Linked DNA regions of Sinobacterium norvegicum. The protein of the gene in region 1 binds, or shares a complex with, the protein of each later gene. Links are inferred from orthologs where the notes say so. Each region holds a gene or a part of one and is shown in the gene's direction. Other genes may lie near its edges. The genes, in order: rppH and dapF.

What was found.
Region 2: the proteins of rppH (region 1) and dapF are in contact, whole or in part, in a solved structure (PDB 5YGU), measured with the Escherichia coli proteins. The link is inferred for Sinobacterium norvegicum from one-to-one orthologs.

The regions. Positions count from the first base shown.
Region 1 is NZ_CAKLPX010000004.1:57,346-72,154, reverse strand. Bases 1-2,825 are described here. They hold rppH (RNA pyrophosphohydrolase), read left to right. Parts: upstream 1-1,079; coding sequence 1,080-1,571; downstream 1,572-2,825. Other genes in these bases: ptsP (phosphoenolpyruvate--protein phosphotransferase), read left to right, coding at 1,571-2,825; L9P87_RS14865 (histidinol-phosphatase), read right to left, coding at 213-875; L9P87_RS14870 (class I SAM-dependent rRNA methyltransferase), read left to right, coding at 1-160. Also shown: more of ptsP, read left to right, coding at 2,826-3,865; L9P87_RS14850 (sulfite exporter TauE/SafE family protein), read left to right, coding at 3,925-4,719; lgt (prolipoprotein diacylglyceryl transferase), read left to right, coding at 4,747-5,565; L9P87_RS14840 (thymidylate synthase), read left to right, coding at 5,592-6,386; L9P87_RS14835 (DUF3010 family protein), read left to right, coding at 6,494-6,922; L9P87_RS14830 (dihydrofolate reductase), read left to right, coding at 7,005-7,511; L9P87_RS14825 (DUF3450 domain-containing protein), read left to right, coding at 7,861-8,643; L9P87_RS14820 (MotA/TolQ/ExbB proton channel family protein), read left to right, coding at 8,645-10,033; L9P87_RS14815 (MotA/TolQ/ExbB proton channel family protein), read left to right, coding at 10,033-10,563; L9P87_RS14810 (ExbD/TolR family protein), read left to right, coding at 10,577-10,984; L9P87_RS14805 (energy transducer TonB), read left to right, coding at 10,984-11,589; L9P87_RS14800 (tetratricopeptide repeat protein), read left to right, coding at 11,601-12,953; L9P87_RS14795 (acyltransferase family protein), read right to left, coding at 13,039-14,809. UniProt on the Escherichia coli protein: Master regulator of 5'-end-dependent mRNA decay.
Region 2 is NZ_CAKLPX010000002.1:103,338-118,142, reverse strand. What follows is about bases 5,680-8,500. They hold dapF (diaminopimelate epimerase), read left to right. Parts: upstream 5,680-6,585; coding sequence 6,586-7,416; downstream 7,417-8,500. Other genes in these bases: xerC (tyrosine recombinase XerC), read left to right, coding at 8,422-8,500; L9P87_RS09505 (DUF484 family protein), read left to right, coding at 7,530-8,405; lysA (diaminopimelate decarboxylase), read left to right, coding at 5,680-6,572. In the rest of the region: argH (argininosuccinate lyase), read left to right, coding at 1-163; L9P87_RS09545 (lysophospholipid acyltransferase family protein), read left to right, coding at 237-806; L9P87_RS09540 (tyrosine-protein phosphatase), read left to right, coding at 915-1,838; L9P87_RS09535 (VanZ family protein), read left to right, coding at 1,853-2,185; L9P87_RS09530 (GGDEF domain-containing protein), read left to right, coding at 2,355-3,449; L9P87_RS09525 (DUF3187 family protein), read right to left, coding at 3,473-4,495; iron donor protein CyaY, read right to left, coding at 4,551-4,871; LPS translocon maturation chaperone LptM, read left to right, coding at 5,146-5,274; more of lysA, read left to right, coding at 5,328-5,679; more of xerC, read left to right, coding at 8,501-9,366; L9P87_RS09495 (HAD family hydrolase), read left to right, coding at 9,363-10,088; L9P87_RS09490 (hypothetical protein), read right to left, coding at 10,085-10,351; L9P87_RS09485 (ammonium transporter), read right to left, coding at 10,615-11,850; glnK (P-II family nitrogen regulator), read right to left, coding at 11,948-12,286; L9P87_RS09475 (TorF family putative porin), read right to left, coding at 12,383-13,117; L9P87_RS09470 (accessory factor UbiK family protein), read left to right, coding at 13,620-13,859; L9P87_RS09465 (YifB family Mg chelatase-like AAA ATPase), read left to right, coding at 13,965-14,805. UniProt on the Escherichia coli protein: Involved in the succinylase branch of the L-lysine biosynthesis and in the biosynthesis of the pentapeptide incorporated in the peptidoglycan moiety. Catalyzes the stereoinversion of LL-2,6-diaminopimelate (L,L-DAP) to meso-diaminopimelate (meso-DAP).

The DNA.
Region 1 (14,809 bases):
TAAATTGACCGACGTGGTCCGCGGCGCGGCTCGTCATATCGACCGCCAATCGCAGTTACTTGAGCGTTTCGGCCAGGGCTGCGATCACCCGATCCACCCCTCTATACCAGAGACGGAATACATTAAGACGGTAATGGCGAGAATTCTACCGGCGGATTAACTTCGGCGGAGCATAAAAAAACGGCGCTTATCAGCGCCGTTTTTTATGTCTGTTATTGTTGGTCACGCAGGCTGATGATTTTCCAGCCGCGCTGCTCTGCAGTGGCTCTGAGTGTCTCGTCCGGATCTACAGCAACCGGGTTGTCGACCTGCTCCAGCAGCGGTAAATCATTGTGTGAGTCGCTGTAAAAATAGGCGTCGGCAGTTGCTTCATCACGCTCAGACAACCACTGATCCAGGCGAGTGATTTTGCCGGCTTGGAAACAGGGCGTGCCCTGCATTTTGCCGGTGTAGCGGCCATCGATTATTTCGCCCTCGGTGGCAAGAATATTGGGGATACCGAGACGCTCGGCAATGGGGCCGGTGACGAACAGGTTGGTGGCGGTGATAATCAAGAGGGTGTGGCCCTGCTGGCGGTGCTGATCAATAAGGGCAACAGCCTTAGGCAGAATCAACGGCTCAATGACCTCCTGCATAAATTGCTGGTGCAGCTCGGCCAGCTCTTGCTGGCTGTATTTGGTCAGTGGTGCGTGGGCAAACTCTTGGTATTTTACTATATCGAGACAGCCAGCCTTGTAGTCCTCGTAAAATTGATCGTTGGCTATTTTAAAAGCCTCGGCGTCAACCAGTTGCTTGGCGATAAGAAACTCGCCCCACTGGTGGTCGCTGTCATCGGAGATAAGGGTGTTGTCGAGGTCGAAAATAGCTAGAGTCACAGAGAGTACCTTCTAAAGCGGGTGTAATAGAACTGCAGTGCGCTTGTTGATTGGCGCAAAGCATACCGGCAATTTTACAGAGGCTCAATGAGGGTTTTGTGAATGGCCTGAGTTGTGGAACAATAGCAGCATTAACAAATTTGTGTTTAGCTATAGTATTGAATGGCTAATATGCTGATTATTCACTGATAAAAAGGAGCGGTGGTGATAGACGCTGATGGTTTTAGACCCAATGTAGGTATCGTGCTGGCGAATCATCGCGGTCAGGTGCTGTGGGCTAAAAGAGTAGGCCAGACATCATGGCAGTTCCCTCAGGGCGGTATTGGTGAGGGAGAGACTCCCGAGCAGGCAATGTACCGCGAGTTGCGCGAAGAAATCGGCCTGCAGCCCAGTGATGTTAAGGTATTGGCCTGTACGCGGGGATGGTTGCGTTATCGTCTACCGCAGCGCTTGATCCGGCATGACTCACCACCAATTTGTATCGGCCAAAAACAAAAGTGGTTTTTGCTGCAGATGTTGGCACCGGACGAGTCGATCGATGTCAGTTGTCAGCAGCGGCCAGAGTTCGACGGCTGGCGCTGGGTCAGTTACTGGTACCCGTTAGGCCAGGTGATTTCGTTTAAGCGAGAGGTGTATCGCAAGGCGATGAAAGAGCTGGCGCCGAGACATTATCGGCTGTATCGAGCGGGGGCGTAGTGAAAAAATCATCAAGGATGGACGAGGGCAATAAATTAGTCGATCTGCGCAGAATCGTGCAAGAGGTCAACAGCGCCAGAGACCTTCAGACAGTCCTCGATATTATTGTCAATCGAGTGCAGCAAGCGCTGCGCACCGAAGTCTGTACCGTCTATTTATTCAACGCCAAGACTAACCGCTATCAGTTGATGGCGACCGAGGGTCTTAACCAATCCTGTAAGGGCAAGGTCACCCTGGCCGTCGATAAGGGCTTGGTAGGTTTTGTGGCCGCTCGTGAGGAGACGGTCAACATTGAAGATGCCTCCAAACACCCCAATTTTGAGCCGATTCCAGAACTTGGCGAAGAGGCCTATCACGCCTTTTTGGGTGTACCCATTGTTCACCACCGGAATGTACTTGGTGTGTTGGTGGTGCAGCAGCGAGAAATAAGACGCTTCGATGAGGCCGATGAAGCCTTTCTGGTGACCATGTCCGCCCAGTTGTCGGCGCTTATTGCTCACGCGGAGGCCACCGGTGCCATTGACGGCGTCGATAGCCCGTTGCGAGGGACAACATTTAAGGGTACCGCAGGCGGCCTGGGTGTGGCCATTGGTCGCGCTGTGGTTATCTCGCAACAGCTTGATTTAAAGTCGATACCTCGCCGAGCGACAGAGGACAGCAAGGGGGAAACCCTGGCCTTTGGTAAGGCTTTGGCCATGGTGCGCCGCGATATCAAGCAGATGAAGAGCAACGTTAAAAACCAGCTGCGACCGGAAGAGTTGGCTTTATTCGACGTATATCTCAGCATGCTTGACGACAAGGCTCTTGGCGGCGAGGTGGTGGCCAAGATAGAGCAGGGACAGTGGGCGCAGTGGGCGGTGGCAAAAACTGTCCGCGAGCACGCCAAGGTCTTCGATTTAATGGATGATCCTTATCTGCGTGAGCGCGCCGTCGATATTAAGGACCTGGGGCGCCGAGTGATCAGTTATCTGCGCGCGGTAGAGGCGCAGCGGGCGGAATACCCGGACAATACTATTTTGGTTGGCGAGGAAATCACTGCCTCGATGCTGGCTGAGGTGCCAGAGGAAAAATTGATCGGCCTGGTGTCGGTGAAGGGCTCGAGTAATTCCCATGTGGCCATTATGGCCAGGGCACTGGGCATTCCGATTGTGATGGGGGTGGTCGACCTGCCGCATACGCAGCTCGATAGTTGTCAGTTGATTCTCGATGGTTATAGTGGCTCTGTCCTGGCCAACCCCAGCGATGAAATTCGTCGCGACTACGAGCTGATTCTGCAGGAAGAGAAACTGGTCAGCCGAGGTCTCGAGGCCTTAAAAGATCTGCCCTGTGAAACGCTTTGCGGTCATCACACGCCATTGTTGGCCAACACCGGCTTGGAAACAGAGTTACACCACGCCATCGAGCGAGGGGCCGAGGGGGTCGGGCTGTATCGTACTGAGGTGTCCTTTCTGCTGCATGATCGTTTCCCTTCGGAATCGGAACAGGTGGCTATTTATCGCCGCCAGCTGGAGGCCTTCAAAGGGCGTCCGGTGACAATGCGAACCCTCGATATCGGCGGCGACAAAGGCTTGCCGTATTTTCCGATTGAAGAGGATAATCCGTTCCTCGGGTGGCGAGGTATTCGGGTAACCTTGGATCACCCAGAGATATTTTTGGCTCAGGTGCGCGCCATGATCCGGGCCAGTGTCGGCCTCAATAATATGCGAATTCTGCTGCCGATGATTAGCAGTGTTCGAGAGCTTGATGAATCGTTGGCGTTAATTCATCGGGCGCACAAAGAATTAGCCGATGAGGGAGTGGTGTGTCGAATGCCGCCTGTGGGAGTGATGATCGAGGTGCCGGCGGCGGTTTACCAGGCTGGTATCTTGGCTAAGAAGGTAGACTTCTTGTCAGTGGGGTCTAACGATCTAACCCAGTATTTACTAGCAGTGGATCGTAATAATGCGCGGGTTTCATCGGTGTATAATGCCTATCACCCTGCGGTGCTCCAAGCCTTGGCGTCAGTCGCTCAGGCGGCTGCCGCGGCGGGTAAGCCGGTGTCAATCTGTGGGGAAATGGCCGGTGACCCCGCCACGGCTGTGTTGTTAGTGGCCATGGGTTATAACGTATTGTCGATGAGTTCCAGCAGCCTGCCCAGAGTGAAATCAGTATTGCGCAGCATGCGCAAAGATCAGGCCGACGCCTTGTGGGCGGGAGTGCAGGGAATGGAGTGCGCCTCTGAGGTGGAGTCCTATGTCGATAGCGCGTTGCAGAAGATGGGAATTAACAAGTTGCTACGGCCCAACAGGCATTGAATACACCTTGCGCCTAATTTTCGCTGATTATCGATTTAAGCCATAAAGAGTTTGAACCAATGATGTCAATTGTTATCTATTTACTACTGGGTTCCTTTGCCGGTCTCATTGCCGGTTTATTTGGCGTCGGCGGTGGTTTGATTATCGTGCCTGCGTTGGTCTTTGCCTTCGCGCTGCAAGGGGTGTCGGCTGAGGTGCTAACCCATTTGGCCGTCGGCACTTCGCTGGCGACTATTATGATTACCTCGCTGAGCTCGGTGAAGACTCACCATGAAAAAGGTGCCGTCGATTGGGTGGTGTTTATCCGCATGGCGCCGGGCATTTTGTTAGGTGCCTGGCTTGGCGCTCAATTTGCTCACCATTTATCGGGGCAAACTTTGCAGCTTGCGATCGGAATCTTTGTTATTATCGTCGCCATTCAAATGGGTCTGTCACTGAGGCCCAACCCTAGCCGAGAATTACCTAGCGCGCCGCTATTGTTTGCCAGCGGAGGAGCGATTGGTTGGGTGTCGGCGATCTTTGGTATCGGCGGCGGCTCCATTTCTGTGCCGTTTTTTAGCTGGTGTAACGTACAAATGCAACGAGCAGTGGCGACTTCGAGCGCCTGCGGCCTGCCTATCGCGCTGTCCGGTGCTACCAGCAGCATGGTGCAGGGCTGGGGCGAGCAAGGCTTGCCGGCATACAGTACCGGCTATATTTATTGGCCAGCATTTGTTGGTATTGTGCTGACCAGTACCATTTTTGCTCGCCAGGGTGCCAAGCTGGCTCACCGGTTAGAGCCGGAAAAATTAAAAAAGGTATTCGCGCTGTTTTTGTTGCTGATAGGCAGCCAATTTATACTGAGAAATATTTAGTAACTCTTTGAGATGTGATTAAACGCTATGATGACTTACCCACAAATTGATCCTGTAGCCATTGCATTAGGGCCGCTGGAAGTTCACTGGTACGGATTGATGTATTTGTTTGGTCTTGCCGGCGGCTGGTGGGTGGCCAGTCGTCGGGCAGCCACCGGTCGCTACCCGCTGACAGAGCGAGAGCAGGTCGATGATTTAATCTTCTATTGTGCCATCGGTATCGTCGTCGGCGGCCGCTTAGGTTATGTGTTCTTTTATGGTATGGATCGCTTTCTGGCGGACCCGCTGTGGTTGGTGCGTGTTTGGGAGGGGGGCATGGCCTTTCACGGCGGTCTACTCGGTGTCATTGTCGCAATGTGGGCCTTTGCCAAAAAAACGGCGGTCAAGCCGTTTGAATTACTCGACTATATTGCACCGATAGTGCCTATCGGTCTCGGCCTCGGTCGTATCGGCAACTTCATTGGCCAAGAATTGTGGGGGCGCCCCACCGATGTTTCTTGGGCAATGGTCTTTCCTGCCGACCCAGAGCAGCTGGCGCGGCACCCCTCGCAGCTGTATCAAGCGGGCCTGGAGGGCATTGCGATGTTTGTGATTCTCTTTTGGTTCTCCGCCAAGCCGAGGCCGCGGGCGGCAGTTTCTGGCTTGTTTTTAATCACCTATGGTCTGTTTAGGTTTATCGTCGAGTTCTTCCGTCAGCCCGACGCCCATCTTGGCTTGGAAGCCTTTGGCTGGATGAGCCGCGGCCAAGAACTGTCGCTGCCAATGATTTTTATTGGTATTGCGATGATGATGTATGCCTACAAGCGTAACGCCGACCAGTTAATTCCTAAGCCAAAAGCGGCCTAGTGCCCGATTAAATTTAAGGAACGATAATGCAGCAATATTTAGATCTGATGCGACATGTGCGCGACAACGGCGGTGATAAGTCTGACCGTACCGGCACCGGTACGCGCAGTGTTTTCGGTTACCAGATGCGTTTCGACCTTGCCGATGGCTTTCCGATGTTGACCACCAAGAAGCTTCACCTGCGCTCGATTATTCATGAGTTGCTGTGGTTTATCAGTGGCGATACCAATATTAAATACCTCAATGAGCACGGGGTGAAAATATGGGATGAGTGGGCGGATGAAAACGGTGAGCTAGGCCCAGTTTATGGCCATCAGTGGCGCAGTTGGCCAACGCCCGATGGCGGCACTATTGATCAGATCGAAAATCTGGTTAATCAAATTAAGAGCAACCCAGATTCCCGTCGTCACATCGTCAGTGCCTGGAATGTTGCAGAGGTCGAAAATATGGCGCTGCCGCCCTGTCACAGCCTGTTTCAGTTTTATGTCGCCGACGGCAAATTATCGTGCCAACTGTACCAGCGCAGCGCCGATATATTCCTCGGTGTGCCGTTTAATATCGCCTCCTATGCGTTGTTAACCATGATGGTGGCACAGGTCTGTGATTTAGAGGTTGGCGATTTTATTCACACCTTCGGCGATGCCCACCTATATTCCAACCACTTGGAGCAGGTTGATTTACAACTCAGCAGAACACCGACGGCACTGCCTACAATCAAGATGAACCCCGATGTGAAGGACTTGTTCGCTTTTACCTTCGATGATTTCGAGCTGGTCGATTATGTTGCCCAGCCACATATTGCTGGCAAGGTGGCCGTTTAAGCGGCGAATACACAGACACGGCGCTTTATTGGTTACCGCCATCGCTATTACGTGTGCTGTGGCTTAATGTTGTTATAATGGCGCCATTTATTGATTAGGGGTTTTGCATGAAAATTCTCGGTATAGAGATGAAGGCTAATGAGGCAAATATTTGTCTGCTTGAGCAAACCGGCCAGTTGTTTGGCCTGCCAGACTGCCGCACGCGAAAGTTGAATTTGGTCGATATCAACAGTGCTGAGCAATTGCGCAGTTTTCAGTTCGCCGTGAAGAAGTTGGCGGAAGACTACGGCGTCGAGAAAGTCGTGATCAAACAGCGCCAGCCCAAGGGCAAGTTTGCCGGCAGCGCCCATGGTTTCAAAATGGAAGCGGCACTGCAGTTGATAGATGATCTGCCGGTCGAGATTGTTACTGCCGCCGAGATCAAGGCTCAATTGAAAGAGCAGCCGATGCCCATCTTGTTTGCCGATACCGGTTTAAAGATGTTTCAAGAGCAGGCCTTTATCACCGCCTATGTCGGTTGCTGGTTGGCTAAGTAAGAAGGGAGAACACCTCTCTCGGTATCAGACGTAGCACTTCATTCAGAAGCGCTACGACCACTCCTCACCTGTGAAATACGCTATGAAAATATCTCTTATTGTTGCGATGGCAGACAACCGCGTCATCGGCCGTAATAATCAGTTGCCCTGGTATCTCCCCAACGATCTCAAGTACTTCAAGCGGGTCACCATGGCCAAGCCGGTTATTATGGGGCGCAAGACCTTCGACTCGATTGGCCGGCCGTTGCCCGGTCGCACCAATATTGTCGTCACTCGCAACAGCGACTATCAGGCAGAGGGAGTAAAGGTGGTTCACAGTCTGGCCGAGGCGTTGGCCATGGCCGAGAGTATCGCTATCATCGAGGGCGGAGACGAGGTGATGGTTATCGGAGGCGCGCAGTTATACGAAGAGGCGCTACCCTATACCGATAATCTATACCTGACCAAGGTGCACAGTGACAGCGTTGAGGGGGACGCCTACTTCCCCGAGCTCGATTGGGCGCAGTGGAACCAGGTCTCAATTGAGCGATTTGCCGCCGAGGGACCCAACCCCTATGACTACAGTTTCTGCCTTTATACTCGTGCGTGAGCATAAAGGTAACAAATACGTTACGTAAGTAGAAATACTGACGCAGCGTATTTGGCATATAGCTTAACAATGCGTAATTATCCACCTACATAACTACGAAAAATGTAAAACATAACTATCGGTGTTACCGAAACCGCTATATTGATACGCAATTCCACGTAGATTCCAGTATTTTCCGCTTCAGTTTGTTACCTCACTACCCTTTTGCTTTTCACCTGTCGAAGATCATTGCTTAACAGGGTGTATAGTTATTAGAATGCGACTCATAGAAAAATCGTCCTGTAGTAGTAACCCCCCTGCAGTAACGTTGTAAATAATAAATTTCGTGAGATAACCCAAGGGAACATCTATGAAGATGCATCGATTCAAAACGTTAGCGCTTGCTACATCCGTAGCCGCAAGCGCGTTGGTGGTTCAATCTGTTGGTGCAGATGATCTGGATAAAGTATTCCAGGTAGGACAGGCCAAGACCGCAGCTGCACAAAAATCTCAAGTTAAGATCGACAAGATCAGCGACCAAACCCGTGACCGTCTGCAAGAATACAAAGACGTACTAAAGCAGGTAGAAGGCCTCAAGGTCTATATCGCCCGCCTCGATCGTCAAATCGATAACCAGAACAAACGTATCGACAGCATTGAGAATTCCATCGAACAGGTAACCGAGGTTAAGCGTCAAATCTTACCATTGGTAGAGCGTATGATCGCCGCCCTCGATGATTATGTAGCCCTGGATGTTCCCTTCCTATTAGAAGAGCGCCAACAGCGTGTTGAGTTCTTGCGCGGCAATCTCGATCTAGCCAGCCTTACCGACGCTGAGAAATTCCGTCAGGTATTGGAAGCTTACAAAATCGAAAACGAATATGGCCGTAAGATTGAAGCGTATAAAGACAGCGTAGAAATCGACGGCGAAGCTCGCGACGTAGAAATCCTGCGTATTGGTCGTATCGGTCTGCTTTATCAGACCACCGATGCTGAACAATCAGGTGCCTGGGATCAGCAAAACCGTCAGTGGGTTACCTTAGATAACAGCCAGTATAAGAATGCTATCCGTCAGGGTCTGCGTGTTGCTAAGAAGCAAGCTTCTATCAACATCATGACTGTCCCTGTAGCTGCTCCGGAGGCCGCGAAGTAAGATGAAATTATCAGTATTGAAAAAATCCATTGCCGCCGTTGTTGCCAGTGTAGCCTTGGTTGCCTCTGCCGGTAGTTTTGCTGCCGACGACCTGACCCTGAATCAACTGCTTAAGAAGGTTGAATCTGGTCGCTATGCAGAAAACAAAGAAAACAAAGTTCGTGAAGCTCGCTTCGCCAAAGAGAAGCAGAATCAAGAGCGTCTATTAAAAGAAGCGCGTGCTGAGCTTGCTCGTCTCGAAGGTGTTTCGCAAACTCGCGAGAAGCAGTTTGAAGAAAACGAAGTGAAAGTGACTGAAGTTGAGGCTCGTTACAACGAGCGTAAGGGTACACTGAACGAATTGTTCGGCCACCTAACCTCTGCTGCCGGTGATGCACGTTCAAACTTCGACGTATCATTGAGCTCTGCTCAGTATCCAGACCGCGATGTATTCCTCGATGGTCTAGTGGCCAAGATGACCGCTTCCGATGAGCTGCCTACCATTGCCGAGATCGAAAAGCTTTGGTTTGAGCTACAGCGCGAAATGATCGAATCGGGCCGTGTTGCCAAGTTTGACGCCACCGTTACCATGCCTAATGGCGACAAAGTTGAGCAGCCAGTGGTTCGCTTCGGTAGCTTTAACGCTGTCACCGAAGAGGGTAACTACCTTAAATTTGAAGACGGCAAGCTTTCCCAGCTAGCACGTCAGCCTGCCGGCGCTGTCCGCTCTGCGGCTGCAAAAGCAGCAACCTCTACCGATGGTCTAAGCGCCGTTGGTCTTGACCCCACTGGTCCAACAGGTGGTTCTTTCCTAGCGGCGCTGATCAACAGCCCGTCTATTGAAGAGCGCTGGCATCAGGGTGGCTATGTTGGTTACGCCATCTCAGCCTTGGGTATTGTTGCCTTCATCTTAGCTATCTGGCGCATCGTAGTATTGACGGCTATCAGCGGCAAGGTTACCTCGCAGCTGAAGTCTAGCGAAGTGAAAGAGAACAACCCTCTGGGTCGCGTATTGGCTGTTAGCAAGTCTAACCCGAATATGGATACCGAGACGCTGGAATTGAAACTACACGAAGCCGTGTTGAAAGAGATTCCGAGCTTAGAGAACTACCAAGGCGCCCTAAAAATCATCGCAGCGGTTGCTCCGTTGATGGGTCTACTCGGTACTGTTACCGGTATGATCTTAACCTTCCAGGCGATTACCATCTTCGGTGCCGGTGATCCAAAGGCTATGGCCGGCGGTATTTCAAGCGCGTTGATCACCACGGTATTAGGTCTGGTTGTTGCCATCCCAACCGTATTGTTGCACACCATGGTTGCCAGCCGTTCTAAGCGTATTATCCACGTATTAGAAGAGCAGACTGCCGGTATTATTGCCGAGCATACTGAGGCTGAACTGAGGAACGGCTAATGTATTACACGATTCTCGATGCTTATACTCGTTTAATGGCTTTTATGGAGTCTGGTGGCCCCGTACTTTGGTGGATCGCCGCCATGACCTTGGTCATGTGGACATTGGCCTTCGAGCGCATTTGGTATTACCGTACCGCGCTTCGAACCGATATCGACTCTGCAATGTCAGACTGGGAAAACCGCCAAGAGCGTAAATCCTGGAATGCCCACGCCATTCGTCAAGCGTTGATTTCACGTGTGTCGCTCAATATTAATCAAAGTCTACCGATGATTAATGCACTGGTTGTCCTCTGCCCACTGTTGGGTTTGTTGGGCACCGTGACCGGTATGATTGAAGTGTTTAATGTCATGGCCGTCAGCGGCGGTGGCGATGCCAAGTCTATGGCCGGCGGTGTCTCGAAAGCGACTATCCCGACCATGGCTGGTATGGTGGCGGCGCTGTCCGGCGTCTTCATTAACACTTATTTGGCGAAAGTGGCAGAGCGTGAAAATCAGCTGTTGGCTGACCATTTAACCACGGATCACTAGGGGAGTTTTTGTTATGCCCAAGTCCGTTTCGGCTCGCAAGCCAGAAGCAGAGCAACAGATTGATTTAACGCCTATGTTGGACGTTGTCTTTATCATGTTGATCTTCTTCATCGTTACCGCCTCGTTTATTAAAGAGCCCGGTATCGATGTTGAAAGACCGACTGCGGAAACCCGCAATCAGGTCAAGAACCAGAATATACTTATCGCGATTAACGCCAGCGATAAGATTTGGATAGATAAGAAAGAAGTCGATAAACGCTTTGTTAAGTCTATTATTGAGCGTATGCACGCAGAAAACCCCAAGGGTGCTGTGGTGATACAGGCTGATAAGAAGTCAACTGCAGAGATTTTTGCACTGATTACCGATGCTGCTAAGGAAGCCGGTGTTACCGATATTGCCCTAGCTGCGGAGGACTCTTAATGAATATTATGCGTTTAACCATTGGTGCCGCTCTCGGCGCCATGGTGACTGCCGGCTTATTTGTCATCATGTACTCGCTGATCGAGTTCTCTGAATCACCACTGGATGATTCAGGCCCGACCAAGATTGCATCGATTGACATGCCTGAGACAGAAATAGACTCTCGCACCAAAGAAGTAAAGGCTGATAAGCCAGAAGACCCAGAGACACCACCACCCGAGCTTGAGACGCCGGATCTTGAAGATATCGACGTTGAAATCGGTGGCATGAATATGGCCTTTACCCCCAAAGCTGACGTTAAGTTGGGCTTGAAGGGTTTGACCAGTGCCGATGGTGAGTATCTGCCAATTGTAAAGGTTCAGCCAATCTATCCCCGCCGTGCCGCTGAGCGTGGTACCGAGGGTTATTGCATCGTCGAATATACCGTGACTAAGAACGGCTCGATACGCGACCCTGAACCGGTAGATTGTCAGCCCGGCAGTATCTTCAACCGCGCCTCAGTCAAGGCTGCTTTGAAGTTCAAGTACAAGCCGCGTGTTGTTGATGGTGTGGCCCAAGAAGTACCGGGCGTGCGTAACAAATTCACCTATCAGCTACAGAAGTAACGGGAGGTCTTATGAAACTTGCAAGATGTTTAAAGCCGGTTCGACCGTTGGCTCGCGTAGTTGCAACCGGCGCGGTGTTGTCACTGCTGCAGGTTGCCAGCCCCGTGGTGATGCAGGAAGTCGGATATCAGGGGAGTCTTCCCGGCCAGGTAATGGCGGCGGAGAAAACCAAGAATACTGAAAAAACCCGCAAGACCCCGGCGCTGAGCGCCAAGGTTTTCGAGCAGTTAGAAAAGGCGCAGGAATATGCCGAGGCGGAGCAGTTTAAAGAGGCGGTTGCCGTTCTCGATAAACTCAAGGGCCGCAGTAGCAAATTCAACGCTTATGAAATTGCTCAGATGTACAACTTCTATTCTTTTATCTATTACAGCCAAGAGAATTATCCCAAGGTATTGGATTCCTACCGCAAGATTTTAGCGCAGTCGCCTAATATCCCGCTGGCGATGGAAAACTCCACCAAATACCAAATGGGTCAGTTGTACTTCGTCACCGAAGATTATAAGAACGCCATTAAGACGCTGGAAAACTGGTTTAAGGTTGAGCCCACGGCCAACGAAAACACCACGGCTCGCGTCTTGTTAGCGCAGGCTTATTACCAGACTAAGAACTACGATAAGGCCTTGAGCCAGATCGAACAGGCGATGAAGATTACCCAGGCCAAAGGCAAAGAGCCGAAGGAAAACTGGTATCTACTGATGCGTGTACTGTATTACGAGAAAGGCGATATGAAGAAGGTCGCTTGGGTGCTCGAGGAATTGACTCGTCGCTGGCCCAAGAAAGATTACCTTGTTCAGCTCTCCGGTATGTACAGTGAGCTTAACAACGAGAAACGTCAGTTGATCGCTCTTGAGACAGCTTATGTGGCTAATATGTTGAGTCGTCAGCAAGACTTGCTCAATATGGCGTATCTGTTCCTCGGCTCTGACACTCCCTATAAGGCGGCGAAAGTCATCGAAAAGGGTATGAAAGAGAAGAAGATCGAGCCTACGGCGAAGAACTACGAAGTGCTGGGCAACTCCTATCGTGCCGCGCAGGAAGTCGACAAGGCTATTCCAGCGATGGAAAAAGCAGCAAAGCTGTCACCCAAGGGTGAAAACTGGGCGCGACTAGCCAATGTTTATCTCGATGACGATCAGTACGGTAAGGCGGCAGACGCGGCGCGTAAGGCGCTGAAGAAGGGCGGCATCCGACGCAAAGATAATACCCAGATCGTTCTCGGTATGGCACTGTTCAACCAGAACAAGTTGGATGATGCCAAGAAAGTCTTTAAGTCTATCGATGATAAGCGCAGTAAAAACATGAAGGAGCAGTGGTTGAAGTACCTGCAAAGCGAAATTGATCGCAGGGCATCACTGGAGGTTTAAGCTCGCTTAAACGCTCAATAAAAAGGCGATACTGCTTGGCAGTATCGCCTTTTTTTATGACGAAATTATCTGCTAAATAAGCCCCTTATTTAGCTTGTTTGATCTGTAGAAACAGCTGCTTGAACATAGGCTCAAGCTTCAGGGCACCCTGAGCCGATAAATGGTCAGAATCTTTGTACAGGGCAAGGCCATTCTCTTCCGCAGGGCACCATTGTTCGCTACAGAGATAGGGTGTTGGATCGAGGGCGTTGACGGTACTGGCATCAATGACATTGTTAACATAGCGTTGCTTGTGAAGGTGGTCAGCAATGGGCAGGTTGATGGTATCTGTAGGCAGCCCCTGCATCGCGAGCTTGGTGAGTTCATGTGCCACGTCCAAGGTATTTTGCACCGGTACCTGCTTGGCAACCCAAACCCTAATGTCTTGAGCTTGTAGCTTATCTACGGTGGCATTAAATTGTTGTTTGAATTCGTTGCGTTCAGCACTGGCCAAAGAATCGGAGCTTGCTGCGTTATAGCTGGCACGGTTCCAATGGCTAACCAATAATACGTCAGTGATGCCATGGTTGCTCGCTAAGGCAAACATGCTGTTATTAAATTGTTGGCACCTGCCATGCGGCTCACTGGGTACTAGGATTGGCCGGCAGTTACTTTTGCTGGCAAACAATACCGCAGTATTAGATTCTTCGGCGGCGCTTTTCATAGACGCAAGCAAGGCCTCAGCATGGCTGTCACCCCAAATTAATAGCGTTGGCTTAGCCTGGTTGTTGCCAAACTGGCAGATGTTGCCCTCCCGAATGGCGCTGTTAGTAAGGTTGGCGCAACGTCTTTGATCATCGCTCCGGGATAATGCCTGGGCAAACTTAAAGGCATGCTCGGGTAGTCGTTCAGGATAACCACCGTCTCTGCGGATAGTCTGTGACACAACAGCGATGGCAATCAACGCGATGGCTGCCGCTATTAAAATGGCGTTATTGCTGGGGAAAAGTTGTTTCAGACGAAAAGGCGTTTCAATGAATCGCCAGGACAGGTAGGCCAATATAAGGCTAACAGCAATAAGGCCGAGTTTCAGCGCGAGAGTGAATTCGCCAACATGGTAATAGTGAGTGTAGGCTATCACCGGCCAATGCCAGAGGTATAGCGAGTAAGATATTAACCCGACCCAGATAGCGGGGGGGAGGGTGCAAAGCCGTTTAACCCACGTGTTGCTGTAGCTGTTTGCCCAAATAATAGCGGCAACAGCCACGGTAGGGGGTATTGCTGCGGCTCCAGGAAAGACAGTTGTGTCGTCATAAAAGAAGATGCAACTAACAATAGTGATCAGACCTGACAGAGAAATAACTTCACACAATATTGGCCGCTGGCGCATGGCTAAATTAATAGGAGCAATTGCTAGCAGGCTGCCGATCAGCATTTCCCATGCTCGAGTATGAAGTAGATAAAACGTTGAGGTTGGCTGGCTGCTAATTAAAACGAGGCTGACGACCAGCGATAGCAGCAGTAATAGGATGATTGCAGCGCGCTTATGCTTGGGGAAAAAGCGGTGAACAGTGATAAAAAATAATGGGAAGAAAAGATAAAATTGCTCTTCAACGGAGAGAGACCAAGTATGAAGAAGCGGTTTAAATTCTGATGGTCCATCAAAATAACCGGCGTTGGAAGAGAAAAAGAAATTTGATGCAAAGTAGGCCTGCTCTCTGGCGGATACTGCAAGCTCAACATAGTCAGCGGGTGAAAGAATAAACCAGCCGGTGACCAGTGTCGCTATAATCATCGCCGTTGAGGCGGGTAGAATGCGCCGGGCCCTTCTCGCCCAGAAATCGCGATAGCTAAATTGCTGCTCATTGACCTCGCGG
Region 2 (14,805 bases), on another replicon or contig:
ACTCGAAGAGCTTCAGGTGTTCTCCGATACTATTCAGAGCGACGTCTTTGATGTGTTAACACTCGAAGGCTCCGTCGCCGCCCGTGACCATATAGGCGGCACAGCACCCAATCAGGTACGCGCAGCCGTCGCCCGTGCTAAAACCTTTCTAGCGCAGCGTTAAACCACGCGCTATTGCTCCCGATAATCGCCGAGCCCTGGCTCGGCGATTATCCACATAATAAGAAGTTGAACCCATGTCTTATCAACTCCCCCCCTCTGTCCCCAGCCAGGGCAATCGATTGTCACGTTGGTTCTTCCGCAGCCTTTTCAAAGTCTGTGGCTGGCGTCTTAAAGGCACGTTGCCCGACCAGCCCAAGGCAGTTATTGCCTTCGCACCTCATACTTCCAACTGGGACTTCCCGATTGCTATCTGCATCGTGCTAGCTCTGGGTTTGCGTATTCGTTATCTCGGCAAGGCCAGCCTGTTTAAGCCCTACTGGGGTTGGCTGTTCCGTGGCCTCGGCGGCATACCGATAGATCGCAGCCAAACCAACGGTATCGTCGAGCAAATGACTGAGGCCTTTGCCAGTCATCAGCAACTGATATTAGCCGTCGCCCCCGAGGGCACCCGCAGCCAAGTCAGCCACTGGAAAACCGGCTTTTTGCATATTGCCAAGGCCGCCGATGTGCCGGTATTTGTCGCCACGATGAATTATCAAACCAAGACCATTACCATTGGTCAGCAATACCATATCGATGATATCGAGCAGTCACTGGCAACCATACAACATGACGTGTCGCAGTTGGTCAAAAAGAATCCTTAGAATTCAATCTATTAACAGCGCTGCCAGCGAGTGACATAATTTTCACTTGCCGTACACCATACGTTTATTAACAATGGTGAGTAAGAATAAATACGGCAGGTTAAAAAGATGAGTTCACTCCAGCGCACTAAACGCCTCCTCTGCACCGCAATCACCCTTGCCATGTTGATCATACTGACTGGCTGTGGCGGCACCGAGGCTGACAAGCCGGCAAACCAACGTGCAATTCCCAGCGAGCTGCCTGCAGGTCAACGTGAGGCTTTCCGCAGGCTACCGCTGCAAGAGGCCAGTAACTTCCGCGATCTCGGCGGCTACCAAACAACAGACGGGCGCGAGGTACAGTGGGGTAAACTGTATCGCTCCGATTCACTGGGGCAGTTAACCGATGAAGATCTGCACTATCTGCAGCGCCTACATTTACAGCAAATTGTCGACTTTCGCTCCGACATTGAGCGCCAGGCTGAACCCGACCGCGTCCCCGATGGCACCAAATTGGTAATCCGAAAAATCACCGTCGAGGGCACCGACATCCATGCCATGCAGGCACAAATCACCGATGGCACCTTTGGCGACAACGACTTTGCCGCCATGCTGGTCGACGCCAACAAAGCCTTCGTCAATAAATTCACGCCAGAATTTAAAGGCTTTATTCACAGCCTGACCAATGCCGACAACCTCCCCATGGTCTTCCACTGTACGGCGGGCAAAGACCGCACAGGCTTTGCCGCGGCGATGGCGCTCATTGCCGTCGGTGTTCCTGAGGCCACCGTCAAGAAAGACTTCCTGCTGACCAACCAATACACCGAGGATGTTATTAACAGTCGTATATGGATGATCCGTATTGCCAGCTTATTCCGCACCTCTGCCGATCAGGTCAGGCCGCTGCTCGGTGTCGAGGCGCAATATCTACAGGCGGCATTCGACACCATTAATCAGCAGTACGGCAGCATGGATAACTACTTGGTTAAAGGCCTGGGCGTCACCCCAGAGGTGAGACAGAAACTACGCGACAATTTACTGGCTCCGCAATAGTGGTGCGGCACGGTATGGATAAAAAGATAACAACCTGCGCAACTTTACTGTTCGCCTTATTTATCATCTTGCTATCGCTTACACCGGTGAACAGCCATACCGTCGAATCCTGGGACAAGGTTTTCCACATTATCCTCTATGCCTTTTTTACTGCTCTGAGCTACCCCTTAGCCAACAATGTAAAACAGTTTTACTGGCTCTGTTTTGCCGTTTTTATATTTGGCGGCACGATCGAGTTCGCCCAATCATTCATCCCCGGCCGAGTGATGTCAGCATACGATCTACTGGCTAACACTATTGGTATTATGCTAATAATAATGATCACAAGAAAAAGATGGCTTGCCTAACTATTGGCGAAAGGCGTATCAACGGGCGTACTGGCTCACAGTTTTACAAAATTTTAAATATTCTATCTGTCACTACTACTTACAGTTGAAGCTTTACGGTATCTTGCCGGCAACTTAAAAAAGCAAAAAAATTTGGGTAGCGAATACCCTGCAGGCTGAATAAGAAATCATGGAAGATTTACTCGGGCCCTTGGTCAACACCGATGAGGCAACCAAAAAAAAATCACGAAAGCGTTCGATTCTGATCGCCTGCGCCGGCTTTTTATTAATACTATTCGTCAGCATACCCTTTGTCTTTTATCATGCGATTAACATGACGACCAACACCTGGCTTTTTGCCTTCGGCATTACCATTCTCGTCTGGTTCTGTCTCTGGCTCAGCGTCCACTTTGGACTGGATCAGCACACACGAAGCATCGATCCACATTTTTTGATTCTTCCCGCCATGTGCTCTAGCCTACTGATTTGCCTGTATATTTACATAGCACCAGAACTGCGCGTATTGGTGCTGGCCGGCTGGTTTGCCGTCCTATTATTTGGCGCAGGACTGCTGGGGTTTAAACAGGCATTCTTATTGAGCAGCTTTACCGCCTGCTGTTATCTGGCTACCGTAGCGCTGCTGATCAACAAGGGGAGAGGGCTGTCGTTAGAATATGAGTTTTGGTTACTGATGCCGCAATTGACATTCTGGTGTTACGGCGCCACCGTACTTGAGCGACTTAAACGCCACCGCAGCGAGAACATTAGGCTACGACTCCAGTTAAGAGAAATGGCCCTGTTCGATGCCCTTACCGGCCTGGCTAATCGTCGCATGGCTGACCTTTTTTTGACCGAGGCTTTGCAACAAAATGACGGTCAATTATTCTATGTCGCCATGGTAGACATCGATGGTTTCAAAGATATTAATGACGATTATGGTCATGCTGTGGGTGACGACCTGTTAATTGATATTGCGAATATCATCAAGCAACAACTATCCCATCACGATTTCTGCGCCAGGCTCGGAGGCGATGAGTTTGTTGTTATTTTAAAGAAGACCAATGCAGCGGGTGCAAACACGGCGCTGAATAATATTCGCAAGGCCTTTAACCGTCATATCAGCCAACATAATATCTGCGCACAGGCCCAAGTTTCGTTGAGTATCGGCGTCACAGTCAGTGAAGCAAACGCCACCAAGTCGCTGTTATTAAAACGAGCCGATGAACAACTGTACAAGGCCAAACAAGCCGGTAAAAATCAGCTCTCAGCCTGCCTCAGTGACTAACGGCTCAGCACATCGACCTGAGATTATTCGCCACCTCGATACTTCAGCCCCAACTGGAAAACCACATCGCTGGTGCTATCGACCAGTATATCCTCGACCACGGCAACATCAATTACCCAGTTTGGCGTCAGCCCGATACTGCCACCAACGGTAAACTGTAACGACTCTTTCATCGGTGCCAGATCACTGTCGTACAAGGCGCTGTGACCGTCGAGCTGCACCTTTAGCGCCAGCGCACTCAAACACTGCCAACTCAGCCCGGCACCACCGTAAAGCGAAAAAGCCTCTCTTTCCTCAGCTAACACAGTCCCTTGGTCGGCCACCAACACTCCGCCGGCGAGGTGATAAGTGAGGCGATAACTTTCAAACCAACGCCGACTACTGTGACTCATCCCCAGCGCCAACTCCGTACCGCCACTGCCTAACAGTTGGTCATCGTCACCAGTCGGCAGCTTTAAGGAGGCAGACACCGCCGTGGCGTCGACGTCATCGGATACCAACTGCCAAGCCAGCGTCATACTCACATCGCCGATACCACCGCCACTCTCCAGCATCTCGACGGTCTCACCGCCAACCCGGCTATAACGGTAAGCTAATTGATCCTGTGGAAACAGCTCTCGGTTACTATTGGGCAGGTTAAACGTGTCGTGCCAATCCTCGATGAAACCATCGAGGCTACCGCCGTCATGACTGAGATAGGGCAGATCGACACCAAGCTGCCAGCGCTGGCCAAACGCCTGACTGCCCCGGCGCCAGCGCAGTGTCGTCCGATAGCTTTCGCCATCAAGCCAGACTGCCTCGCTGTCACTTGACTCATAGGCGAAGTTATTGGCCAGCTCGGCGTTAATCGACCACTGAGACTGTCCATTGGCGAGCAGTTTTGCTGACTCCATCGCCGGTAAGCCAGTAATGGCAGCAAAGGGAGAAAGATCAGCCTGCAACATCGGTTGATTTAATATCTCACTGGCCGACGCCGAAGTGACAAACCCAGCCGCTGTCAGCATTACCAAAGACGACGCGAGTCGATAGACATTTTTTTTGATCACACTTAAACCCTGTCTTATTGTTATTCAGCTTAAATTTGACGGCGAAAGACGCGACTTAATTCAGGCTGACAGCCTCTCCCACCTGCTCTAATGTCACCCGAGCAAACAACACCGCCAGCGAATCGCCACTGCGACTACACAGCCACTGCTCTGCATCACTATCATAACCGAAGTGGTAGCCGCCGCTCTTTGCCGCCATCCACAATTCCTGATTGGCGATCTGGCGAGAGAAAATAATGGCACTGCCGTTTTCGCAGGTCAGGGTCAATACGCCGCCGTTTAGCTCGCAATCAATGTCGAGCTCACTGTCATCAACCGCATCTTCGATGCCTTCAATCGTCTCTTCGACCAGCTCTTGATATTCAATTTCGTTCATTTTGCTACCAACTGTTTTTGGTGTGTCCGCTGTTTATCGCTTCGATTTTATACTTGTTACCGCCGATAGGTGACAATTTTCTGGCAAATTCGCTATCAGCAACAGTGATTTGACCATAAACCGAGCAGTTTGCTGTGGTTTTTTTCCCCAAAGGGTTGGGTTGGCCCACTTCTCACCGCTATAATGGCTACAACTTAAATTTAATAGAGAGACACCCGTCCACAGGGCTGGTGCTATCTGACGACGTTGATGCGGTCATTTTCGCCGCTCATGGATGCATACTATGCGACATCTTTTGCTCATTTCCGCTATCGCCTTGATTCTCGCTGGCTGCGGTCAAAAAGGACCGCTGACATTGCCCGACAGCCATGCTGCTTCCAGCTCCGTTATCAGTAGCCACTGACTCTAGCCAGCCTTGCTGCGCTAACCGGGATCGTCTACGACAAAGAGATTGTCATGACTGCATTTAATTACGCCAACGGCGAACTGTTGGCCGAGAACTGCCCGGTACAACACCTGGCCGAGCAACACGGTACCCCGCTGTACGTTTATTCACGCCAGGCTTTTGAAAACAGCTACTTAGAATATGCCAACGCCCTCGGCGACAGTGGCATGACCTGCTATGCAGTAAAAGCCAACTCCAATATTGCCGTGCTCAATGTCTTGGCCCGCCTTGGTGCCGGTTTTGACATTGTCTCTCAGGGCGAACTACAACGCGTACTGGCGGCCGGCGGCGATGCCTCACGGGTGGTTTTCTCCGGCCTTGGCAAGACCCAGTCTGAGCTGTTATTTGCCCTGCAAGCCGGCGTTCACTGTATCAATCTTGAATCCGCCGCCGAGCTTGAGGCGCTGGCAGAGGTCTGCGCCGAGCACGGTGTCGAAGCCAAGGTATCGCTGCGGGTAAACCCCGATGTCGACGCCAAGACTCACCCCTATATTTCTACCGGCTTAAAAGAAAACAAGTTCGGTATTGATATCGCCATCGCCGATCAGGTCTATCGTCGCGCCCACCAACTCGACGGCATTACCGTGGTCGGCATTGACTGCCACATCGGCTCGCAATTGACCGAGACCAAGCCCTTTTTGGACGCCCTCGATCGCGTACTGATTCTGGTCGACCAACTGGCCGAGGAAGGCATTGTCATCGAGCACCTCGACTTAGGCGGCGGCCTCGGTGTTTGTTATCAAGACGAAACACCACCAACACCAACAGAGCATGTCAACGCCATCAAAGAGCATCTCGGTGACCGCCCCCTGAAGCTGATATTTGAGCCCGGCCGTTCAATCGCCGCTAACGCAGGCATACTGGTGACCAAGGTCGAATACCTTAAGCCCGGTGAACACAAAAACTTCGCCATTATCGACGGCGCCATGAATGATATGATCCGGCCCAGCCTTTACAGTGCTTGGATGGACTTGCAGCCTGTGTGTCAGCGCAATAACACTGAAACCAAGGTGTGGGATGCTGTCGGTCCAGTCTGCGAGACCGGCGACTTCCTGGCCAAAGACCGCGAGTTGGCCATTGAGGCCGGCGACTACCTCGCCCTCTTCGGTGCCGGCGCCTATGGCTTTACCATGGCCTCAAATTACAACACCCGTGGCCGTGCCGCCGAGGTGATGGTCGATGGCGACAACAACTACGTTATTCGTCAGCGAGAAAACTTCGACGATATGGTTCGCGGCGAGCAGCTGCTGCCTTAATAGGATAATTGATATGCTATTAAAATTTACCAAGATGCACGGCTGTGGCAATGACTTTGTCGTTCTCGATCTGATCACTCAGCGCCTCAATATTAACGAGGAGATTGTCCGTCAGATTGCTGATCGCCGTTTTGGTATTGGCTGCGATCAAGTGTTAGTTGTCGAGCCACCGCAACAGCCAGAAATCGACTTTCGCTACCGCATCTTTAACTGTGACGGCTCTGAGGTCGAACAGTGCGGTAATGGTGCCCGCTGCTTTGCCCGTTTTGTTCGCGAGAAGCGCTTAACGGCCAAACAACGTATCAGCGTCGAAACAAAATCCGGCGTCATTGAGCTGGTGACCACAGACCACAGTGAAGTGATTGTCGATATGGGTGTGCCTGTCCTCGAGCCAGAACATATTCCGTTCCAGGCTGACAGCCAGGCAATCAGTTATGACCTCACCATTGCTGACCACACCATTCAAGTTGGCGCTGTCTCGATGGGCAACCCTCATGTGGTGCTACAGGTTGGCGATATCGACACCGAACTGGTTGAACAGCTCGGGCCGCTACTGGAAATCCACCCACGTTTTCCCAAGAAGGTGAATGTCGGATTTATGGAGATCGTTAGCCGCTCGCAGATTAACCTACGCGTGCATGAACGCGGTGTTGGCGAGACGCTGGCCTGCGGCACCGGTGCCTGTGGCGCGGTGGTCAGCGGCATACAGCGCGGGATGCTCGACAGTGAAGTCACGGTTAACTTACCCGGCGGCAGCCTGCACATAGAGTGGCAGGGCGAAGGCGAGCCAGTGCTCATGACGGGGCCCGCCGAGACCGTTTTTGACGGTCAAATTCACCTTTAAACAGTAGGCTCGGCACGAGCGCAGCCGCTCGGCCGAGGCTATACTCAGACCAAGCTCGCAAAATAGTCATAACAATCAGAATAATATTCAAATTTTGACCCAGCTGTGGTTAGATGAAATGGGCGAGTCTAGGCCGTGCCGTTTCTATAAACCGTGCTACTCTAGCCCTACCAGCCAAGGTGATGCGTGCAGGTTATTTAACCTCTGCTAAATCGACAACCAACAGGATAACCGGCCGCAGGCAGATCGAGGATCAACCTTTTATGAACGTCCCCACCGACAAAACAACGCGCGCTGACAATGATGAGGCCATCACTGCCGAGCAGGTCACCGAATACTTAAAACAACATCCTGACTTTTTTATTCTCAACGACGAATTAATCGCCAACCTATACCTACCCCACGACGAGGGTGAGGCTATCTCGCTTCAGCAGCATCAGGTGACAACACTGCGTCAGCGCAACGAGAATATGCGTCAACGACTACTGTCATTGCTCGACGTGGCAAAAGAAAATGATCAGCTGTTTAACCGCACCAAAAACCTGGTTCTCGCCCTGCTCGATGCACAGGACTTAGATCACGCCGTCAGCATTGTTAATCACAGCCTGACCACAGACTTCAATGCCGATTTTTGCGCCCTTACTCTGTTTGGCAATACCGAGCGTTATCAATATTGCAGCGCCCGTGTAGTCCCTGTTTTCGAGGCTCAACAACAGGTCGGCCACCTGCTGCGTAGCAGTCGAGCCGTCTGCGGTGTTTTACGCCCCAACGAGCTTGAATTCTTATTTGAAGACGACGCCAAACTGGTTGGCTCTGCCGCCGTCAGCCCACTGACCTATGGTAATAATATAGGTGTTTTAGCGATTGGCAGTCGCGATGAAAACTACTTCCGCTCCAGTATGGGCACACTGTTTCTCAGCTATGTCAGCGAAGTACTCAACCGCACACTGCCGCGATTTATGAATCAATATGAGAAAAAATCGGCTTAATCATTCAGGAAAATCTATGAGCAGTGAGCGCACCAATTCGGTCGGCAATGAATCGGACAACAGCACTATTAATACCGCCATTACTGCGTATCTCGATTACCTCGCTCTGATCAAGCGATCTTCACGTCACACTGTCGCCGCCTATCGACGAGATTTAAGCAAGCTCCAGCAGTACTGTGCGCAGCAAGCTGTTAGCGATCTTGCTGGTATCGATGCCGACCTTCTTCGTCGCCTTACGGCACAACTGCATCGTCAGGGCAACAGCGCCAATTCTATTCAGCGATTATTATCCAGCTACCGTAGTTTTTTTAAGCATCAGATTCGTCACAGCGCCTTGACCAGCAACCCCGCGCAACTGGTCAGCGCTCCCCGCAGTCCGCGCAAGCTACCCAAGTTGCTTGATGTCGATGAGAGTCAGCGCCTACTTGCCGCCGCCGAAGACGAGGACGAACTAGTCATCCGTGATCTAGCCATTGCCGAGTTACTGTATAGCTGCGGCCTGCGCCTCGCTGAATTAACGGCACTGGATATCCAGCATATCGATTTAAATGACCGACTGGTCACCGTCACCGGCAAGGGTAATCGAGACCGTGCCGTGCCCGTTGGCCGCCTGGCGATCAAGGCAATCAAACGCTGGCTGACATTTCACCCGGCCCCCCTCGACAGCCAACAACCACTATTTACCAGCCGCCGCCGCCGCCGCATCTCGCCCCGCAGCGTTCAGGCCAGATTAAAACTACTGGCCAGCAATCAACAATTGTCACAGCATCTTCACCCGCATATGTTGCGACACTCTTTTGCCACTCATATTCTCGAATCCAGCGGTGACCTGCGCGCCGTGCAAGAAATGTTAGGCCATGCTAATTTGAGCACGACACAAATCTACACCCATGTTGATTTTCAGCAGCTGGCCAAGGTTTATGATGATGCCCACCCCCGAGCAAAACGCCAACAACGATGAACGATCACTCCCCGATAGAAGTAATCAGCTTCGACCTCGATGACACCCTATGGCCGCTTCGTGCAACCCTTGAACATGCCGAGCTGGATTATTTTCGATGGCTGACCGAGCAGTGTTCTGCCTTAGCTGACCACCATAGCCTGCAAAGCATGCGTGAGTATCGGCAGCATTTTCTGCAGCAACAACCCGGGTTGCGCCATCAAATCAGTCAGCTCAGAATTGAATCAACACAACAGCTGCTGACAGACCTTGGCTGTCATGATGCTCAGGCCATCAGCCAACAAGGCTTCGATCGCTTTATTATCAACCGCAACAAAATCACCCCCTACCCCGAAAGTTCAGCCGTGCTGAGTGAATTGGCCCGGCACTATCGCTTAATCGCCATTACCAATGGCAATGCCGACGTGACGCAATCTGGGTTAGCAACATTTTTTGAATTTTGCCTGTCGGCGGAGCAACTCAATGCCAGCAAGCCAATGGCTGAGCCATTTCTCACCGCTCAGCAACTGGGTGGCTTTGGCCCTCATCAGGTGATACATGTCGGTGATCATTTACACCATGATATCGCCGGCGCCCAGCAACAGGGTTGGCAGGGAATATGGCTGGATCATAACCTAGGTCTCGAACGTGACGACAGCATCACCCCGGATGCGATTATTCATCATATTGGGCAGCTGCCACAGGCTGTCAGCACACTGGCCAACAAACTACGCCACGATTAAATGCTGCGACCACCGTAACTGTTGCCCGGTTTTTTTGGCGGGTCTGCAGTGACGTTTGGTGCAATGTGATTGATACAGCCACCGGCGCTGATAAAGGCCTCGATATCATCATCCATGGTCTGGCGGATACGGCGCCGGGAATCGATGGTTCTCGCTCTCGCATACTCTTCAGTACTGCCGATAAAATCCATATCGACATCGACTAATTCATTGCCTGCTGCTGGCTTGGGCGCTTTTTTAGCTGACTTAGTTTTAACCGCCATAATGCTCTCCGCAAAGGGCTTAAGCCCCTATTATTGTTATTTATTACGCAACAAGCCGACATCTACCTAATAAAATGTGTGATTTAAAACGCTTAATATTTATAGTCCAAAAGCCAACGGTTGTGCGAACCTATTTTTATAACGTTTTACACTTATCATCCGCTAAATCCACTCGGTTTTTCATAGCGACAAGGAAAATCAGACATAAAAAACCGCAGCCTAGGCCGCGGTTTTTTTATGCGATTATCGCGAGTAGCTGAAGCTTACTTACCGGTAAACTCAGGGTACGCTTCCATACCGCACTCAGATAGATCGACACCTTCATATTCTTCTTCTTCGCTGACACGAATGCCGATAATCACCTTCAGTGTTAACCAAACAACTGACGAGGCAATAAAGACCCAACCAAAGATGGTCGCAGCACCGATAAGCTGACCTGTGAATGAAGAATCGCCGTTAGTCATCGGTACAACCATCAGACCGAATAGACCAACCACACCGTGAACCGATATCGCACCGACCGGATCATCAATCTTGGCCTTATCGAGGGCTAGGATAGAGAACACGACCAAGATACCACCAACCGCACCGATCAATGATGCCTCAGCAGCTGTCGGTGTGTCTGGACCAGCGGTGATAGCAACGAGGCCGGCCAACGCGCCGTTCAGCGCCATGGTTAGATCCGCCTTACCGAATAGAAGACGAGCAACAATCAGAGCGGCAACAAGGCCAGTCGCAGCAGCAGCGTTAGTATTAAGGAAGACCATGGCCACGGAGTTAGCACTGTCGACAGAGGCGGTTGCCAAGACAGAACCACCGTTGAAACCGAACCAACCCATCCACAGGATGAAGGTACCCAATGTTGCCATCGGTAGATTGGCACCTGGAATTGCATTAACAGAACCGTTGACGCCGTATTTTCCTTTACGAGCACCGAGGAAGAGTACGCCGGATAACGCAGCGGCAGCACCAGCCATGTGGACAATACCTGAGCCGGCAAAATCTAAGAAGCCGAGCTCACCAAGGTTATATAGGCCGAATACATCGTTGCCGCCCCAGGTCCAGCTACCTTCCATCGGGTAGATAACACCAGTCATCACAACGGCAAAGGCTAGGAAAGCCCAGAGCTTCATACGCTCAGCAACAGCGCCAGAGACAATAGACATGGCAGTGGCAACGAAGACAACTTGGAAGAAGAAATCAGCCGATGGTGCGTAAGTGGCATTGTCTTCGGCACCCGGTGTATAACCGCTGCCTTCAATGCCTGTTAGGAAATATTCGCCGCCGTACATAATGGCGTAACCGCAGACGAAGTACATAATGCACGACGTGGCGTATAGCGCGACGTTTTTAGTCAAAATCTCAGTGGTATTCTTGGCGCGAACCAAGCCGGCTTCCAGCATGGTAAAACCAGCAGCCATCCACATAACAAGGGCACCACATACCAAGAAATAAAAGGTATCTAATGCATACTGTAATTCTACAAGTGTGTTTTCCATATCTCTAAGCCTCCACAGCTCAGCAACATCTCAAAAGTTATGTACCAGTGAGTGCTCGCCGCATGGCTATGCACCCCCCCAGGTCAAGCGCGAGCGGTTATACCGCTTCGTCGCCAGTCTCACCAGTACGAATACGAACAGCCTGTTCAAGTGCTGTTACAAAAATCTTACCGTCACCAATCTTGCCGGTATTAGCGGCTTTGGTAATGGCTTCAATAGTCTGTTCTACAGTACCGTCAGCGACAGCTACTTCGATTTTTACCTTCGGTAGAAAATCGACAACATACTCGGCGCCACGGTAAAGCTCGGTGTGACCTTTCTGGCGGCCAAAACCTTTTACTTCAGTCACGGTAATACCCTGTACACCGATCTCTGACAGCGCTTCTCGCACGTCGTCTAACTTAAAAGGTTTTACAATCGCGGTAATCATTTTCATGATTTCACTTCCTAAGTTTGTTTAATGAATTGTGTTGCATATAGTCGCCCTGAAATCAGGGCGACCACAATATAACACTGTTGTTAGTGCTTTATATTAAAGATCGAAGGCCATGTCGTAGGCAACTACGAACAGGGTTGCATCAGGAGCAACATCAGCCAAAGTGCCCGCGTCAGAGTTACGATCGACAACCTTACTAACTGTAAAGGTTAGGTTGTCGTTGAAGGCATAGTTCACGTCTAGGTGCGTGTAGTTAGCATCTTCGCCATCACCTTCGTAATCGGCGAAGTGCTGATAACCAAGAGTTGCGCCAAACTGAGCATAGCTATAACCCAGTGTTAGGTAGGCATCATCGTAACCGCCACCGGCGATTCTCTTGGTATAGCTACCTTCAACGCCGGCAAAGCCTAGCGTCACTATAACGTCGCTGCCGGTGTTGTCGCCGAACGGCTCGTCGTCCTGTTCAGGATATACATAGTTAGCGAACATAATGTCGGCGAAGAAATCACCCGTTTCAAATGTGTAGCCACCGTATAGGTCATACTCAGTACCAAGAGAGCCGTCACCAGACGCGCCCCAGACACCGGCGTAGAAGCCAAGATCGTGCGACCAATCCAAGCTACCGTAGATGCTGCCAGAACCTTTACCGTCAGAAAGGTTCAAACCGCGCCACAAGTAAAGGTTCGATACACCAACAGTGGCAGAAACATAGTTCGGGCCTTCGGCCTCTTCTTCAATTTCAACAACGGCAACTTCTTCTGCCATTGCAGGCATTACGCCTAGGCTTAATACTGCTGCAACACTGCTCGCTAGTAAGCTTTTTTTCAACATTTGGTTTCTCTCCAAGTTTATAGTTATTCATTTTGGTCTAATAGTTTGTTGCCTCAAAACGCCCCTTTTAAAAAAATCGTTTTAAGACTTGTACCAGAATACAGAGCAGGAGGCGTGCCAACTTATTAAATATTATTATTTATCAATAAAATAGCAGCTATTTATTAGTATTTGCCACCACCTAGCTACAACGTTGCGCACCAAATGGAACCGGATGCACCGCAAGCGCACAATTAAGGTGCGTTTTGCCTGTCGAATATTCTAGACAGGGATAATTTACCCTTCGGCGGCTAAATAACCAATACCTTTATAGGGGTTAATCATTAATTTTTGCTGTAATGGATAGGTTTTCAGGATTACCCTACTCTAGCCGTTGAATATATTGGCCACATGCATCCATTTGATGCAGCCTTATTCAGGTTTGCAGACAGCCCAATCGGCGATACACTAACGCCCCCTATACTTATCTATCATTAGCCTTCAACACTTCGGTGCCGCGACAATGTTAAACAACCAATTTATCGACGAATTCAGCCAGCAGCTCAGCCAGCTTCTTAAGGGAGCGCCTCAGCGACAAGACATCGAGAAGGCGGTGCATGCTGCCAGCCAGTCTGTCTTCAGCAAGCTCAACTTGGTCAGCCGAGAGGAATTCGACGCCCAAGCTGCTGTCCTGCAGCGCTCACGTCAAAAACTGAACGAGCTTGAACAGCAGCTGGCCGAGCTGAACGAAAAAATAAAGTAATACCACGATCGACGGATAGGTCTACGCTCTAGAGAGTGCGGCCAATGTTGGCCCCGCAGTAACAATACGTTTCGCTAACATCTAACGACAACCAAGGATGGTATTATGTCGCTGGCTATTGTGTATTCTCGCGCCAAGCTCGGTGTCGAGGCGCCCCTCGTGACGGTGGAAACCCATTTATCCAACGGCCTGCCCGGGCTCAGCATTGTCGGCCTGGCCGAGACTGCTGTCAAAGAATCGAAGGACCGGGTTCGCAGCGCCATTCTCAACTCACACTTCGAATTTCCCGCTCGGCGGATTACAATCAATTTAGCCCCAGCTGATCTGCCGAAAGAGGGCGGCCGTTTCGACCTACCCATTGCCCTCGGCATCCTAGCGGCCTCGGGGCAGATACCGCCGGAATCACTCAATAACTGTGAGTTTATTGGCGAGTTAGCACTCACCGGTGAGCTGCGGCCAGTACTCGGTGCCCTACCCGCTGCCATGCAGGCCAGCAAGCAACAACGCCAACTCATCGTCCCCTGCGACAACGGGGACGAGGCCTCCCGCCCCAGCGCGGCAGAAATCATCCCGGCTAAGCACTTATTACAGCTCTGCGCCCATTTACATGGCCGGGAGAAAATTCCGCCGCTGGAACATCAAAATGACGAGCAGCTGCTGCCGCCCGACTACCCCGATCTTAGCGATGTCAAAGGCCAGCCCCAGGCGAGGAGAGCGCTCGAGATTGCCGCCTGCGGCCTACATAACCTCCTGTTCTTTGGCCCACCAGGCAGCGGCAAGACAATGCTGGCCAGCCGGTTGCCCGGTATTTTACCGGCGCTCACCGAGAGCGAAGCGCTGGAGGTCGGCACCATCTATTCCATCGTCAATGGCGACCAGCATCAACAGTGGTATCAACGACCGTTTCGGTCGCCTCATCACTCCGCCTCTGGCGTGGCCTTGGTCG